One region of the Pantoea sp. y20 genome, then DNA from elsewhere that is predicted to be linked to it. Evidence: predicted binding sites of a transcription regulator. Region 1 holds the regulator's gene; each other region holds the start of a gene.
The links. Region 1 encodes CRP, which controls carbon source genes, mostly activating them, when cyclic AMP is high. Its sites were predicted from a motif close to ATGTGANNNNNNTCACAT; they were not measured.
Positions count from the first base shown of each region.

Region 1 (4,132 bases):
TCCGGAAATGGACATGGCGATCCGCAAGGCGCGCGATCTCGGGCGCCACATCAGCTACTTCGGCCCGGAAGCCAACGACTTCGGCCTGCTGGAGCAGACGTTTAAACATTACGGCCAAACCGGCCTTGGCGAATCGCGCAAATATCTGCATACCTACGATGAAGCCGTGCCGTGGAATCAGGTGCCGGGCACCTTTACGCCGTGGCAGCCGCTGCCGGAAAACACCGATGTGCTGTTCTATGAAGGCTTACACGGCGGCGTGGTCACGCAGCAGCAAAATGTGGCGGAGCATGTCGATCTGCTGGTTGGCGTGGTGCCGATTGTTAACCTTGAGTGGATTCAGAAGCTGGTGCGTGACACCAGCGAGCGCGGCCATTCACGCGAAGCGGTGATGGATTCGGTGGTGCGGTCAATGGAGGATTACATTAACTTCATCACGCCACAGTTCTCGCGCACCCACATTAACTTCCAGCGCGTGCCGACCGTTGATACCTCAAACCCGTTTGCCGCACGCGAAATTCCGTCGCTCGACGAAAGCTTCGTGGTGATTCATTTCCGTGGTCTGGAAGGCATCGCGTTCCCCTATCTGCTGGCGATGATTCAGGGATCGTTTATTTCGCACATCAATACGCTGGTGGTGCCGGGTGGCAAAATGGGATTGGCGATGGAGCTGATTATGCTGCCGCTGGTACAGCGACTGATTGAAGGGAAGCGGATTGAATAAGCGGAGTCATTCCGTAGCGGCGCAATTTATTGCGCAATAAATTGCGCCGCTACAATCCGAGTTATAACTCGATCACTTCATAGCTGTGGGTAATTTCCACGCCTTTACCCAGCATGATCGCTACCGAGCAATATTTTTCCGCTGACAGATCAACCGCACGCGAAACGGCCTTGTCGCTCAATGCTTTACCGCTAACGATAAAATGCAGGTTGATGTGGGTAAAAATGCGTGGCGCTTCTTCACGGCGTTCCGATGTGAGCTTCACTTCGCAATCGGCCACATCGCTGCGCCCTTTTTGCAGGATCGACACCACATCAATAGCGCTACAGCCGCCCGCGGCCATCAGCACCATCTCCATTGGACTTGGCGCTTTATCACCGGAATTACCATCCATCAATACCTGATGGCCGGATGAGGATTCTCCGAGAAAGGTAAGACCTTCCACCCATTTCACTCGTGCCTGCATGATTCTTTCTCCTGAAGCGGCGGTTTTGCCGCCAGAGTACGCTTTCACCTGACAAACAGCAATCCAGAGTAATCCCCCTTCTGCTGAAGCGAGACAACACAAGACAGCTCGCAAAAGCTGTGCTACAAACAGTGCTGAAAATATTTTCGTCATCACAGACGAAGGCCGGAAGAATCAAAAGCGTAGCTTAAGAGTCCACCCGGAATAATTTTTCCTTTACTGGAAACGCTCGACGATTAAACCGCCTGACAGGGAAAAAATGCCCCCTGTGTTTTGGGCACGATTACAACAGAGGATAATAGCGAATGGTTCTCGGCAAACCGCAAACAGACCCTACACTCGAATGGTTCCTGTCCCATTGCCATATTCACAAATATCCATCCAAAAGCACGCTCATCCATCAGGGTGAGAAAGCGGAAACGCTGTACTACATCGTAAAAGGTTCCGTAGCGGTACTGATTAAAGATGAAGAAGGCAAAGAGATGATTCTCTCCTACCTCAATCAGGGGGATTTCATCGGCGAACTCGGTCTTTTCGAAGAAGGCCAGGAACGCAGTGCTTGGGTGCGTGCGAAGTCTGCCTGCGAAGTGGCTGAAATTTCATACAAAAAATTCCGTCAGCTGATTCAGGTAAACCCGGATATTTTAATGCGACTTTCGTCGCAAATGGCGCGTCGTCTGCAAGTGACATCTGAGAAAGTGGGCAACCTTGCCTTCCTCGATGTCACCGGACGTATTGCGCAAACGCTGCTAAATCTGGCCAAACAGCCAGATGCGATGACTCACCCAGACGGGATGCAAATCAAAATCACCCGTCAGGAGATTGGTCAGATCGTGGGCTGCTCACGCGAAACCGTGGGTCGTATCCTGAAAATGCTGGAAGATCAGAACCTGATCTCCGCACACGGTAAAACCATCGTCGTTTACGGCACCCGCTAATTTCTTCTCACCCACGGCGTGATGGCAACATCGCGCCGTTTCTATTTGCGATGAGCTGATGTGGCGCCGAATCATCTATCATCCCGAAGTTAACTATGCGCTGCGGCAAACGCTGGTGCTGTGCCTGCCTGTGGCTCTCGGTTGGCTGTTTGGCGATCTGCAAAAAGGTCTGCTGTTCTCGTTAGTGCCGGCCTGCTGCAACATGGCGGGACTGGATACGCCGCACAAACGCTTCTTCAAACGCCTGATTGTGGGTGGTTCGCTGTTTGCCACCGGCAGTTTCCTGATGCAAATCCTCACCGCTTACCAGATTCCGCTGCCACTGATTTTGCTGGCGCTGCCGCTGCTGATTGGCGTAACCGGCGAAATCGGCCCGCTGCACGCGCGCCTGCTGCCCGCCACACTCATCGCCGCCATCTTTACGCTCAGCTTAGTGGGACGCATGCCGATGTGGGTGCCGCCGCTGCTCTACATTGGCGGCACGCTGTGGTACGGCTTGTTCAACTGGTTCTGGTTCTGGCTGTGGAAAGAGCAGCCGATGCGCGAATCGCTCAGCCTGCTGTTCCGCGAGCTGGCGGATTACTGCGATGCCAAATACACCTTACTGACGCAGCTGACCGATCCGGAGAAAGCGCTGCCGCCGCTGCTGGCGCGCCAGCAAAAGGCGGTCGATCTCATCACCACCTGCTATCAGCAAATGCATATGCTGTCGGCGAGCCGCGATAACAGCCACAAACGCCTGACGCGCGCTTTTCAGGTTGCGCTGGATTTACAGGAACACATCTCCGTGAGTTTGCATCAGCCCGAAGAGGTGCAGAAGCTGGTTGAGGAGAGCCACGCCGAAGCGGTGATTCGCTGGAACGCCAAAATTATTTCGGCGCGGCTGCGCGTGCTGGCGGATGCGATTCTCTACCATCAGCTGCCGGATCGTTTTCACATGGAGAAACAGCTCGGCGCTCTGGAGAAAATTGCACGCCAGCATCCGGATAATCCGGTCGGCAACTTCTGCCTGTATCACTTCAGTCGCATCGCCCGCGTATTGCGTACGCAGAAGCCGCTCTACACGCGTGACCTGATGGCCGATCGCCAGCGCCGTTTGCCGCTGTTGCCGGCGCTGCGCAGTTATCTGTCATTCAAATCCACCGCGTTACGCACCGCAGCCCGCTTCGCTGTGATGCTGATGTTTGGCAGCTCGCTGGCGCTGTTCTTTAACATCCCCAAACCTTACTGGATTCTGATGACCATCATGTTCGTCAGCCAGAACGGTTACAACGCCACGCGCGTGCGTATTCAGCACCGTGCGCTGGGCACTTTCGCCGGATTGCTGATCGCCGCCGCGTCGCTGCAGCTGGCGGTGCCGGAATCGATCACGCTGCTGTTTATGCTGGGGATTACGCTGGCGAGCTATCTGATCACGCGGAAATATTATGGCTGGTCGATGATTGGCTTTACCGTCACGGCGGTGTATTCGCTGCAATTGCTGTCGCTGAACGGCGCGCAGTTTCTGCTGCCGCGCATGATGGATACCTTGATGGGCTGTTTAATTGCCTTCGCCGGGATGATTTGGCTGTGGCCGCAGTGGCAAAGCGGGCTGCTGCGCAAGAACGCGCACGATGCGCTGGAAGCCTATCAGGAGGCGCTGCAACTGCTGCTGGGGCCGGAACAGTCGCCCGATAAACTGGCTTATCAGCGCATAAAGGTTAATCAGGCGCACAACGCGCTGTTCAACTCATTGAACCAGGCATCGAGCGAGCCGGGCTTTAACCTGCAATATCTGAAAGATATGCGCATGTGGGTTACGCACAGTCAGTTCATCGTCGAGCATATTAATGCCATGACGATTCTGGCGCGCGAGCACACCATGCTGACATCGAAGCTGGCAGAACGTTATCTGCAATCCTGTGAAATCGCGCTGCAGCGTTGTCAGCAGCGGCTGGCGTATGACGGTCCGGGCAACGACAGCAATATTCTGGAAGCGCCGGAAAATCTTAATGAAGGGCCGGT
Region 1 covers NZ_CM142816.1:3,802,888-3,807,019, forward strand. The annotation lists gene ACYAC5_RS17710 (phosphoribulokinase) at 1-724, shown strand, start outside; gene ACYAC5_RS17715 (OsmC family protein) at 786-1,190, opposite strand; gene crp (cAMP-activated global transcriptional regulator CRP) at 1,496-2,128, shown strand; gene ACYAC5_RS17725 (YccS/YhfK family putative transporter) at 2,187-4,132, shown strand, end outside.

Region 2 (4,132 bases), 1.0 Mb from region 1:
ATAGACGTGCTTGTCGTTGTTGTTTTTAAAATCCAGGAACTGGCGCCAGGCACGTTCTGCCTGCTCTTCGATGGTTTCTACCGCTTCGGGTAGCAGACCGTTGAGGTTAAATTCGTTACGTTCTTCGAGGGTGAAGGCGCTGCCTTTATTCAATAGCGGAAATTCCAGCAGGATCGGACCCGCATAAGGAATATACAGCGGGCGTTTACTTTCGTAGTCGAGTTCCATGCAGTGCTTGCTCCGGTTGCAGTGTTTTCTGACGTATCGCCGGGAAAAGGTAACGCCAGTCCATCTTGAAGTGAAGAGGTTCTGGCGCCCGATCCTATGAAAATTCCTGCAGATGTACAGCTTTTGTTAACAGGAGGTCACAAAAGCGGTAAAAGGATCACTAAACTGATGTTTTCGAAACTAAAGTAAGTGAGAAATCCTCACATCCTAACGCCTTAAGCGTCGCGCGGGTCGCGTCAAGCTGACTCAGCGTGCTGTCCTGACATTCCGCCAAAACCGCTTGCTGAATTGTCTCCAGCGCTTCGTTGCTCATGTTCATCAAAATCAGTGCAGCCTGCAGCGGCGGCAAGCTGGGGTTGAAGGCGGCGTTTTCCGCATAGCGACCGGTAAAGACCTTGCCGCTCTGGCTGCGCAGCGCCACGCCGCTGTAGCTTTTGCTGTATGGCGCGTGACTGTGATTGGCGGCGGTTATGGCAGCCTGTTGCAATGCATCGCCTGCAACCGCAAAACCATGATCGACCGGCGTCAGCAGACGTTCGGTGATGTTCAGATCGGCAGGGCCAAACGCATCCGGCAGGTAGTCGCCCAGCGTGCTAACCGCACGTCCCGGCAGGCTGATGCGAATCGCTGTGCCGCTGTTCAGCTCGTTCATAAACTGACGGCAATGTCCGCACGGCGTGTAGTTGACGGTAATCGCCGCCAGCTTCTCTTCACCGCGCAGCCAGGCGTGCGTAATGGCGCTCTGCTCGGCGTGCACCGTCTGCTGCAGCGGGGTATGCAGAAACTCCATGTTAGCACCGAAGTACCAGTGGCCGCTGACGCCGCGAGAAATCGCGCCGACATTAAAGTGAGACACCGTTGCCACGGCGCAGCTCGCCGCCAGCGGTAGCAGTTCCAGCGCCAGCGCATCATCATCCAGACCGGTAAGCTGTTTCAGTTGCGCGACATCCTGCGGACGCAATACGCCATGGAAATCCGGCGCATCCAGCAGCGGCTGAATCGCAGCTTGCAGCGCAGCGGGCAGGGCAGAAAAAGCAGTTAGGAATCGTGAATGCATGATGGGATGACCTCAGTTACGCGTTAGCGGCGATGCGCCGCCTGACGTTTTATATGTGATCCAAGTCGCTCTGACAATGCAAGCTGATTGGGTTGTTTCAACTTTGCGAGATCTCTCGCAAGTTTTAGCCCCACCAATGCATTAATAGCGGAAAAAGCAGCGGCGCCAGTAACGAGGTGATGATGCCGCAAATCACCAGCGCAAGGGAGCTGAACGCGCCTTCCTGATAATCGATCTCGGCTGCGCGCGCGGTACCTAACGCGTGCGATGCGTTACCAATTGCTAACCCGCGCGAGGATTTGTTTTTCACCTTAAACAGATTGAGCAGCATATGGCCAAACACCGCACCCAGCACGCCGGCGATAAGCACGCAGATGGCGCTGATGGCAGGAATACCGTGCAGCGATGCGGAGACCGCCATCGCAATTGGCGTGGTGACAGATTTCGGCATGATGGTGGCGGCAATTTCCGGCGTTGCGCCCATCCACAGCGCAATCGCGGTGCCCGACACCATTGCCGTGATGCTGCCGATGAAGCAGACGCTGATGATGGTTTTCCAGCGCGCACGAATCTGATGCATCTGCTCATACAGCGGCAACGCCAGCGCTACGACTGCCGGTTGCAGCAACTGATTGAGCAGGCTGCTGCCGGCAAAATAGCGCGTGTATGGCAGGTGAGTCAGCAGCAGAATCGGAATGACAATCGCCATCGCCACTAACAATGGATTAACGATGGAGATATTGATTTTCGCCGCCAGTTTACGCGCCAGGAAATAGGCGATCACCGTCAGCGGCAGCGACCACCATGCATCACTCATTCGGCTTCTCCTGCGGGCGCTGCAGGCGCTCTGCGCTGAGCCCGACAATCAGCAGCACCATAAAAGTACTGACAATGCATGACACCACAATCGGCCCAAACTGCGCGGTGAGGATATCGGTATAGCCCATTACACCAACGCTAATCGGCACAAACAGCAGTGCCATATAGCGAATCAATAAATGGCATCCGGGTTTCACCCACTCAACCGGCATGATTTGCAGACCCAGCAGCAGGAATAGCAGCAGCATGCCGATGATACTGCCGGGAATGGTTATTGGGAGCAGGGCAGAAATCCCCATTCCAGCGTAAAGCGCCGCATAGATGATGACGAAGGCGCGCACATAGCGCCAACAAGCAGTGAGAACGGCAGGCATGTCAGGCTCCTGTTTTCGTAGCGCTTTATCATACGCATTAAGCGATTAGCGTGCTAGCGATCACATTGGAATGCAGATTCCAGCTTTTTCATCGCGTTATTTTCCTCCTGCAAACATGGCGTAGGGTAAGCCGATATCGCGAAAGGGAGGCGATGATGAAAGCGATTACGCGGCGGCGACAACTGCGCCAGGCAATGCCTGAAGCGGAGCATCTTTTGTGGCGTTTTTTACGTAATCGGAATTTATGCGGAGTGAGGTTTCGGCGTCAGCATCCGACTGGCGGTTATATCGTGGATTTCGCCTGTATTGAAAGGAGGGTGATAGTTGAGCTAGACGGCGGGCAGCATAACGAAGATGAAGCGAAGATTTATGATCAACAACGAACGGCTTTTTTAGAGCGAGGTGGCTGGAGAGTGATTAGATTCTGGAATCATCAGGTTTTCGAAGAGTTTGATGCGGTGATGGAGGAGATATATCGGCAGTTGATGTTGCCTGAGCCCTCACCCTAGCCCTCTCCCGCCAGCGGGCGAGGGAATGGTTAGGTGGAGCAGGCTAACAAAAATGGAGTGAAAAATTAAATGGCTGCTTTGAACGGTTCCCTCTCCCGCGCGCGGGAGAGGGTTAGGGTGAGGGCAACGAAATCCGTTACTTAACCGGCATGCCCGGTACTGCGCCGCTATCAACCGACAGCACAAACAGGTCTTTGCCGCCCGGACCCGCTGACAGCACCATACCTTCGGAAATACCGAAGCGCATTTTACGCGGCGCGAGGTTGGCGACGATGATGGTCATCTTGCCGACCAGCACCGACGGATCCGGATACGCAGCGCGAATGCCAGAGAAAATCTGACGCTTCTCACCACCCAAATCCAGCTCCAGACGCAGCAGCTTGTCAGAACCCTCAACCAGCTCCGCTTTCTCGATCAGCGCCACGCGCATGTCGACCTTGGCAAAATCATCAATGGTGATGGTGTCGCCAATTGGCGCATCAGCCAGCGGACCAGTTGCTGCAGGCTTATTCGCCGCCGCCGCATCTTCTTTCGAGGCCTCAATCAGTGCATCAACTTTGGTCATTTCGATACGGCCATACAGCGCTTTGAACGGCGCCACTTCATGATCCAGCAGCGGTTGGGTAATTGCATCCCAGCTCAGCTCGCTCTGCAGGAAGGCTTCGGCACGCTCGCTCAAAGATGGCAGCACTGGCTTCAGCCAGGTCATCAAGACGCGGAACAGGTTAATGCCCATGGAGCAAATCGCCTGCAGGTCGGCATCGCGGCCTTCTTGCTTCGCCACCACCCAAGGTGCCTGCTCATCGACATAGCGGTTTGCCAGATCGGCCAGCGCCATGATTTCACGGATCGCGCGGTTATATTCGCGGCTGGCCCAGGCTTCGCCAATCTTCTCTGAGGACGCCACAAAGGTTTGATACAGCGCGGGATCGGCCAGTTCACTCGCCAGCTTGCCGCCAAAGCGTTTGGTCAGGAAGCCGGCATTACGTGACGCCAGGTTCACCACTTTGTTCACCACGTCTGCATTCACGCGCTGCACGAAATCTTCCAGATTCAGGTCGATGTCGTCGATGCGTGAAGAGAGCTTAGCTGCGTAGTAATAACGCAGGCTATCGGCATCCAGATGCTGCAACCAGGTGCTGGCT
Region 2 covers NZ_CM142816.1:2,775,036-2,779,167, reverse strand. The annotation lists gene ACYAC5_RS12980 (NAD-dependent malic enzyme) at 1-228, opposite strand, end outside; gene cdd (cytidine deaminase) at 389-1,285, opposite strand; gene ACYAC5_RS12970 (CidB/LrgB family autolysis modulator) at 1,410-2,102, opposite strand; gene ACYAC5_RS12965 (CidA/LrgA family protein) at 2,095-2,478, opposite strand; gene ACYAC5_RS12960 (endonuclease domain-containing protein) at 2,631-2,987, shown strand; gene metG (methionine--tRNA ligase) at 3,124-4,132, opposite strand, start outside.
Region 2: the regulator CRP is predicted to act here: its motif matches at 1,339-1,356, upstream of cdd (cytidine deaminase).

Region 3 (4,132 bases), 1.8 Mb from region 1:
CCATTTGGCTTTATTGGCCATCATCTGCGGAATGGCCTGCGGGCCCAGTTTGCGAATCGCCAGATACATATGCTTGGCGTAGCGCACGGTTAAATCGAAGGCGTTGCGATGAATATATTCCGCCTGCAGCGGCAGTTCGCTCATTTCGGTTAGCAGGAAACGGCGCAGCGCCACCAGCACGTTCTCATCGTTAGTGCCGATGTAGAAGGTGTCGCTGCCGGCGCTGGCTTCGAAGGTGGGCAAGCGTACAGCGAACACCACCACTTTACCGGCGCTGCCCGAGCTGTCGTGCAAGTAGCGCAGATCGCCATTGAAGCGTGCTGGGGAATCCGCGGTCACATCTCGTAAGCGGTCGGCGTAGTCATCGGCCCAGATTTTACCCTGCCAATCGGCTTGCTCGCCGGTTTGATACTGCTGCTGCGCCAGGTTTGCCAGCATCACTTCTGGCGTGTCGCCCAACTCGATGCCGAGATGATTAACCATCTCCAGGCGACCATCCTCATGAATACGGGCGAACAAGGATTTTTCGGTAAACGCGGGGCCGCGCCGAATCAGCGAGCCACCGGAATTATTACAGATCCCGCCGACCACCGAGGCGCCGATGCAGGATGATCCAATCACCGAGTGCGGCTCTCGACCGAGCGGCTGTAAGGTGTGTTCCAGTTCAGTCAAGGTGGTGCCGGGGAAGGCGATCACCTGGCGCGCCTGATCGATCACCTGCACGCCTCTGAGCTGGCGGGTGCTGATGATCACGATATTGCGGTCGTAATCATTGCCGTCGGGCGTTGAGCCGCCGGTGACGCCGGTATTTGATGCCTGCATCAACACAATCACATCGTGCGCCACGCACACCTGCAGTGTTTGCCACAGCTGCAACAAGGTTTGCGGTAACGCCACCGCCAGCGCGTCACCGCGCCCGACGCGGAACCCCTTTATGTACCAGGCTTTATCATCCGCATGGGTTAATAACTGTTTGTCACCCACCACCGCGGCCAACTTAAGCAAAATATCCTTCTGCATGCTCATTTTTCTCTTCTTTATTCTTTATCTGCCACGGTATTGGACAAGCGCAGCTGCACTGAGTCAATCATTCACTGGCCCTGACGCGTAAATAACGCACGGAATCATTATCCCTTTTTACTTTACGGAATAATCGGCAGGAACCGATAAAAATGCGCGGGAAATCACAAAATAGATCGAAATAAAAATCGCCAAGGGCGCGTTTATTTGGCTTGCTGATTTTACTGCGCAAAATAAATATAAACCTATGATTTTATTTGTTATTAAGGTTTTAAGGCGAAAAATGACATGTGATTTATATCACAAAAATAAGCCTTTGTTGGATGCTGTCAATTATCTCACTCGGGAAATTCATCGCAAAAGTGTGACATTCGTTGCAAATAACAATGCGGTTAATCGGAAGAATGAATTCCAGACGCACAGCATAAAGGATGATGACAATGAGAATTGGCATGGTGATCAGCGGTGGCGATGTCACCGGGATTAATAACTTTGTGTATCAAATATCGCGCTTAACTCAAGCGGAAATGGTGTTATTTAATGGTGGTATTCCAGGTTTGCTGGAAAACAATCATCAGGAAATATCCCGACGTGATTTAGTGGATTACGCCATCGCCGCTATTCCGGTGATGCAATCGGGACGAACCAGCAGGAAATTAATTCGCCCGGAATATGAGATGATCGCCAAACACCTTAAATCGCTGCGCATCGATGTATTAATTATGGCGGGCGGAGATGGTTCATTACAATTCCTGCATACGCTGAGCGAATTTGGTGTCAACTGTTTTGGCGTCGGCATGACCATCGATAACGATGTCTTTGGCAGTGATTACAGCATCGGTTTCTCCACCGCTTGTGAGCAGGTGTTAAAAGAGGTGACGAAGTTACGTAATACCGGCCGCGCCTTAACCGGTCGTGTATTTATGGTGGAGCTGCTGGGCGGTTATTGCGGTGAATTAACCTTGCAGTCAGCGATCAAATCCAATGCCGATTTCGCGCTGATACCGGAATGCCAGATTGCACCGCAGGAGCTGGCGGAACGCATCACGCAGCGGCTGGCGGCGCAGAACAGCGTGATAATTTTGTGCTCGGAAGGCTATACCCGTGAATATTCGCCGGGCTTTCAGGGCGCTATCGATACCTTAATTAAACAAATTGAACCGTTAATTGGTGTGCGTATTCGTAAAACGATTATCGGTTATGGCCTGCGTAATGGCGATCCTACCTGTGAAGAGATTTATCAGGGCACCATTATGGCCAGTGAAGTCGCGCGTTGTATTCAGTCGGGAATGCGCAATAAAGCGGTGATTATTAATGGCAGTAATCGACCGATTCCGATTGATTTAATAAGCATGAAAAAACGCCTGGTCGATACGGAAGGGCATCATTATAAACTCGCTAAACAACTGCAAATTCTGTGAGGAAATAGCCATGCTGAAAATATTATGTGTCTGTGGATGTGGTTTGGGTTCAAGCTTTGCGATTGAAATGAGCGCCAAGTCAGTATTAAAGAAACTCGAAATTGATGCTGATATTGATCACACCACCATTTCTGAAGCCAACGCCTTTAAATCCGACATGATTTTAACCCAGAAAGCCTTTGCTGATGTGTTAAATGCCGATGCCAGCCCGGAACAGATCAAGCGGGTGATTATTCTCAATAAGCTGACCGACAAAGCGGAAATTGAAGAGAAAATCGTGGCGTTTATGAAAGAACGTAACTTAAAGGTTGCTAATCATGAATAGTGTCATCGACTTCCTGGTAAAAGACTTATTGGGGCAGGCATCGATACTGATCGCCTTTATTGCCCTGATTGGTCTGCTACTGCAAAAAAAATCGGCGGGCAAGGTGGTGGAAGGCACCTTTAAAACCCTGCTCGGTTTCTTAATTATGATGGCCGGTATCAACATTATTGTCGGTACGCTGACCTTCCTGAACACCATTTTCACCCACGGCTTTGGCATGCAGGGTTATATCACCGATGTTGCCGCCATTGCCGGGTTAGCAAACCGCGAGCTGGGTTCAGAAGTGGCGCTGACGCTGTTGGTGATCTTTATCGTCAACATCATCATTGCGCGTCTGACACCGTTCAAATACATCTTCCTTACCGGTCAGGCGCTGCTGTGGATGGCGACCATCGGTGCGGTGATTGGCTATAAAGCGGGGCTGACAGGTTTACCTTTGATCCTTACCGGCGGCATTTTTGGCGGCATTATGGCGGTGGTGATGCCTGCGCTGGCCCAACCGGTGGTGCGCCGCATCACCGATTCTGACGACGTGGCGCTCGGGCACTTCTGCACCATTGGCTATCTGCTGACGGCGGCGGTGGCAAAGGTGGTAGGCAAAGGGTCGCGCTCCACCGAAGATCTCAAACTGCCCGACAACTTTAAATTCCTGCAGGACACCTATCTGTCGATGGCGGTGGTGATGGTGCCGATGTACCTGATCCCTGCGGTCGCCGCCGGTCCGGAATTTATCGGCCAGTACAGCAACGGCATGAACTACCTGATGTACGCCTTTATGCAGTCGATTCAGTTCGTGTGCGGTGTGTTCGTGCTGTATAGCGGCGTGCGTCTGTTGCTGAACGAACTGGTGCCGGCTTTCCGTGGTATCGCCATGCGTCTGGTGCCGGATGCAAAACCGGCGCTCGACTGCCCAGTGATGTTCCCGTACGCCCCGAACGCGGTGATCGTCGGCTTCCTCGCCACCACGCTGGGTTCGGTGGTTGGCATGCTGGTGTTCCCGATGTTTGGTCTGGCGATGATTCTGCCAGGATTGCTGACTAACTTCTTTGCCGGTGGCACCGCAGGCGTGTTCGGTAATGCGCTCGGTGGGCGTCGCGGCGCAATGATTGGCGGTTTCGTGCACGGTCTGTTCATTACCTTCCTGCCGGCGATTCTGGTGCCGATGCTGGAAAGCTACGGTTTTACCGGAGTCACCTTCAGTGATTCGGATGTCATCAGTACCGGCCTGGTGCTCGGCCATGCATTCCAGAATAACTGGCTGTTCGTCGCGCTGTTTATCGCCTTTATTACTCTCATCGCCTGGTTTGTTAACGGAAAATCCACCAAGTCTAAATCCCATGAGGAAAAGCTCCATGAAACTTTATAA
Region 3 covers NZ_CM142816.1:1,979,422-1,983,553, forward strand. The annotation lists gene dld (D-lactate dehydrogenase) at 1-1,026, opposite strand, end outside; gene ACYAC5_RS09340 (6-phosphofructokinase) at 1,461-2,441, shown strand; gene ACYAC5_RS09345 (PTS sugar transporter subunit IIB) at 2,452-2,766, shown strand; gene ACYAC5_RS09350 (PTS sugar transporter subunit IIC) at 2,759-4,132, shown strand; gene ACYAC5_RS09355 (class II fructose-bisphosphate aldolase) at 4,119-4,132, shown strand, end outside.
Region 3: the regulator CRP is predicted to act here: its motif matches at 1,309-1,326, upstream of ACYAC5_RS09340 (6-phosphofructokinase).

Region 4 (4,132 bases), 300 kb from region 1:
CGCTGGCGCTCAACACCGCCGAAGGGCTGTTTGCCAAAGGCAGCGAATTCTATATGTGCGCCTGCCGCAGCGATGATTACCGCGCCGAGTACTTCAACCCGATCAGCACCAACTGGCACGACATCCTAAAAGCGTCCAGCGCGATCCCCGGTTTTTACCGCAGCGGCGTGCAGATGGATGGCGTGAGCTATCTTGACGGCGGCATCAGTGATGCCATTCCGGTACGAGAAGCTGCGCGCCGTGGCGCGGATACCATTGTGGTGATCCGCACCGTGCCGTCGCAGGTGTCCTACACGCCGAAGTGGTTTAAACGCATGGAGCGCTTTTTGTCCGACAGCGCATTGCAGCCGATGATCAACATCCTGCATCAGCATGAAGAGAGCTATCGCGAGATTCAGCAGTTCATCGAGCAGCCGCCGGATAATCTGCGCATCATCGAAATCTGTCCGCCGAAACCGCTGGCGAGCATGGCGCTTGGCAGCCGCTTGTCATCGCTGAATCAGGATTACCATTTAGGCCGACGCAGCGGGCGCTATTTCCTCGCCACGCTTGGTCAATGGTTGAGTGATGCTGAGCCGCTGGTGCGTTCAACCACGGTTACGCCGCCGGCAGCGGTGGCGAATGCGCCCGACAATCGCCCACTGATTACGCCCGCGCTGGCGGAAAACGATGCCGATTTTGATAAAGGTTCGCTGGCATGAAGTTTATCGACACGCATTGCCACTTCGATTTTCCGCCGTTCGTTGATGATGCGCACGCCAGCATTGCACGCGCTGCGCAGGCCGGGGTGGAACGCATCATTGTACCGAGCGTGGATGCCAGCCGTTTCGCGCTTGTGACGCAACTGGCTCAGCAGCATCCGGCGCTGTATGCCGCGCTGGGCCTGCATCCAATCAATATTGCTGAGCATCAGGAAGATGCGCACCTTGATGAATTAGCGCGCTGGCTGAAAAAGCCGGATAGCAAGCGTGTGGCGATCGGCGAGATCGGCCTCGATCTCTATATGGACGATGCGCAATTTGCCAAACAGACGCGGCTGCTCGATAAGCAGCTCAAGCTGGCGAAGCAGTATGATCTGCCAGTGATTCTGCACTCGCGCCGCACCCACGATCAATTAGCGCTGCATTTACGTCGTCACGATCTGCCGCGTCGCGGCGTGGTTCACGGTTTTGCGGGCAGCCAGCAGCAGGCGGAGCGCTTTATTCAGCTTGGCTATGCCATTGGCGTTGGCGGCACCATCACCTATGAACGCGCCAGTAAAACCCGCAACACCATCGCCAACCTGCCGCTCAAGGCGTTATTACTGGAAACCGACGCGCCCGATATGCCGCTGCACGGTTTTCAGGGCCAGCCCAATCGTCCGGAGCGGGCGCGCAACGTGTTTGACGTGCTGTGTCAGTTACGCAGCGAATCCCCTGAAGCGATCGCCGATGCGCTGTGGCATAACAGCCAGCAGCTGTTCGCCTTGCCTGCCTGATTCTCACCCGACAGATTCTGCATTTACGCTGCCTTACGCCTGATTAGCTACATTGATAAAGCTGAGAGTACACTTTTGCGTCCATTTTTGTGATAATAATAACAATGGCCATCACGGCGCATTCCCGCTTGGTTAGCAATTATTTGTGATAATCATCACTAAATGATTGTATTTAAATGACAGGTTTTCTTTTTCGTGTGACGTGAAGCGCAATTCATTGTCACGGTAGTTGTTAGAATTATCACATTCCCCGGTGGGTTGTGCCCGCCGATCTGAATTTTGGAGAGCATCATGACCGACCTGAAAGCAGCAGCACAGCGCGCATTGCAACTGATGGATTTAACCACCCTGAACGAAGACGACACCGACGAGAAGGTGATCGCGCTGTGCCGTCAGGCGAAATCCCCAGCCGGTAACACCGCTGCCATCTGCATCTATCCGCGTTTCATCCCGGCAGCGCGTAAAGCGCTGCGCGAGCAGGGCACGCCGGAAATCCGCATCGCCACCGTCACCAACTTCCCGCACGGCAACGATGACGTTGAGATCGCGCTGGCCGAAACTCGCGCGGCCATCGCCTACGGCGCTGACGAAGTGGATGTGGTGTTCCCGTATCGTGCGCTGATAGCCGGTAACCGTGATATCGGTTTCGAGCTGGTGAAAGCCTGTAAAGAAGCCTGCGCGGCGGCGAACGTGCTGCTGAAAGTGATCATCGAAAGCGGCGAGCTGAAAGACGAAGCGCTGATTCGTGCCGCTTCGGAAATCGCTATCGATGCGGGTGCCGATTTCATCAAAACCTCCACCGGTAAAGTGCCGGTCAACGCGACGCCAGAAGTGGCGGCGATCATGATGCAAGTGATCCGCGACAAAGGCGTGAAGCAGCAGGTTGGTTTCAAACCGGCGGGCGGCGTGCGCACTGCGGAAGACGCGGCGCTCTATCTGCAACTGGCGGACGACATTCTGGGTGAAGGCTGGGCGGATGCGCGTCATTTCCGCTTCGGTGCCTCCAGCCTGCTGGCAAGCCTGCTGAATACGCTGGGCCACGAAACCGCGACCAGCAAAGCCGGTTATTAAGTTCACATCATTCTTTGTAGGGTCGCCATTTATGGTGACCTCTTTTTTATTCCGGGAGGCCATTGTGTTCCTGCCACAAGAAATTATTCGTAAAAAACGCGACGGCCAGGCGCTGAGTGAAGCTGAGATTCGCTTCTTCATCAACGGCGTGCGCGACAACAGCGTTTCGGAAGGTCAAATTGCCGCATTGGCGATGACCATCTATTTCCATGATATGACGCTCGACGAGCGCGTGGCGCTGACTATGGCGATGCGCGACTCCGGCACGGTGCTGAACTGGAAATCGCTGAATCTCAACGGCCCGATTGTTGATAAACACTCCACCGGCGGCGTTGGCGATGTCACTTCGCTGATGCTCGGCCCAATGGTAGCGGCGTGCGGCGGTTATGTGCCGATGATCTCCGGGCGCGGCCTTGGCCACACTGGCGGTACGCTGGATAAACTTGAAGCGATTCCGGGCTTTGATATCTTCCCGAGCGACGATCGTTTCCGCCAGATCATTAAAGACGTCGGCATCGCGATCATTGGCCAGACCAACTCGCTGGCGCCGGCCGACAAACGTTTCTACGCCACGCGCGATATCACCGCCACCGTGGACTCCATTCCGCTGATCACCGCATCGATCCTCGCCAAAAAACTGGCGGAAGGATTGGATGCGCTGGTGATGGACGTGAAAGTGGGCTCCGGCGCCTTTATGCCGACCTTCGAAGCCTCAGAAAATCTGGCGCAGGCGATTGTTGGCGTCGCCAATGGCGCAGGTTGTAAAACCACCGCGCTGCTCACCGACATGAATCAGGTGCTGGCTTCCACCGCCGGTAATGCGCTGGAAGTGCGTGAAGCGGTGCAGTTCCTGACCGGCGAGGCGCGCAATCCGCGCCTGCTGGAAGTGACGATGGCGCTGTGCGCGGAAATGCTGGTCTCCGGCAAACTGGCTGAGAATGACGCCGATGCGCGCCAAAAGCTGCAGCAGGTGCTGGATAACGGCAAAGCCGCTGAAGTGTTTGCCCGCATGGTGGCGGCGCAAAAAGGTCCGGTGGATTTCATCGAGCGCATGGACAGCTATCTGCCAGCGCCAACCCTGAGCAAAGCGGTATACGCCGATGGCGCGGGTATCGTCAGCGCGATGGATACGCGTGCGCTCGGCATGGCGGTGGTTGCGCTCGGCGGGGGCCGCCAGCGCGCCAGCGACAGCATTGATTACAGCGTGGGCTTGAGCGACGTGACCACGCTCGGCACGCAAGTTGACCCACAGCGTCCGCTGGCAATTATCCACGCCGCGTCGGAAGCGCAGTGGCAGCAGGCCGCCGCCGCCGTTAAAGCAGCCATCACGCTGAGCGACACTGCGCCAGCGATCACGCCGGTAGTTTATCGTCGCATTAGCGAATAACTGGCGCTTCTTCGTGCCAGGCAGCGGCCGTTCGGGTATACTGATCTGATCGCTTTTTTTTGACTTGTCATCGCGCATTGCGCAGGAGACTTGCATGAAACGTGCTTTTATTATGGTTCTCGACTCCTTCGGGATCGGCTCCAGCAAAGACGCCGATAAATTCGGTGATGAAGGATCGGACACGCTCGGCCATATCG
Region 4 covers NZ_CM142816.1:3,502,900-3,507,031, reverse strand. The annotation lists gene ACYAC5_RS16230 (patatin-like phospholipase family protein) at 1-701, shown strand, start outside; gene ACYAC5_RS16225 (TatD family hydrolase) at 698-1,477, shown strand; gene deoC (deoxyribose-phosphate aldolase) at 1,769-2,548, shown strand; gene deoA (thymidine phosphorylase) at 2,613-3,935, shown strand; gene deoB (phosphopentomutase) at 4,030-4,132, shown strand, end outside.
Region 4: the regulator CRP is predicted to act here: its motif matches at 1,621-1,638, upstream of deoC (deoxyribose-phosphate aldolase).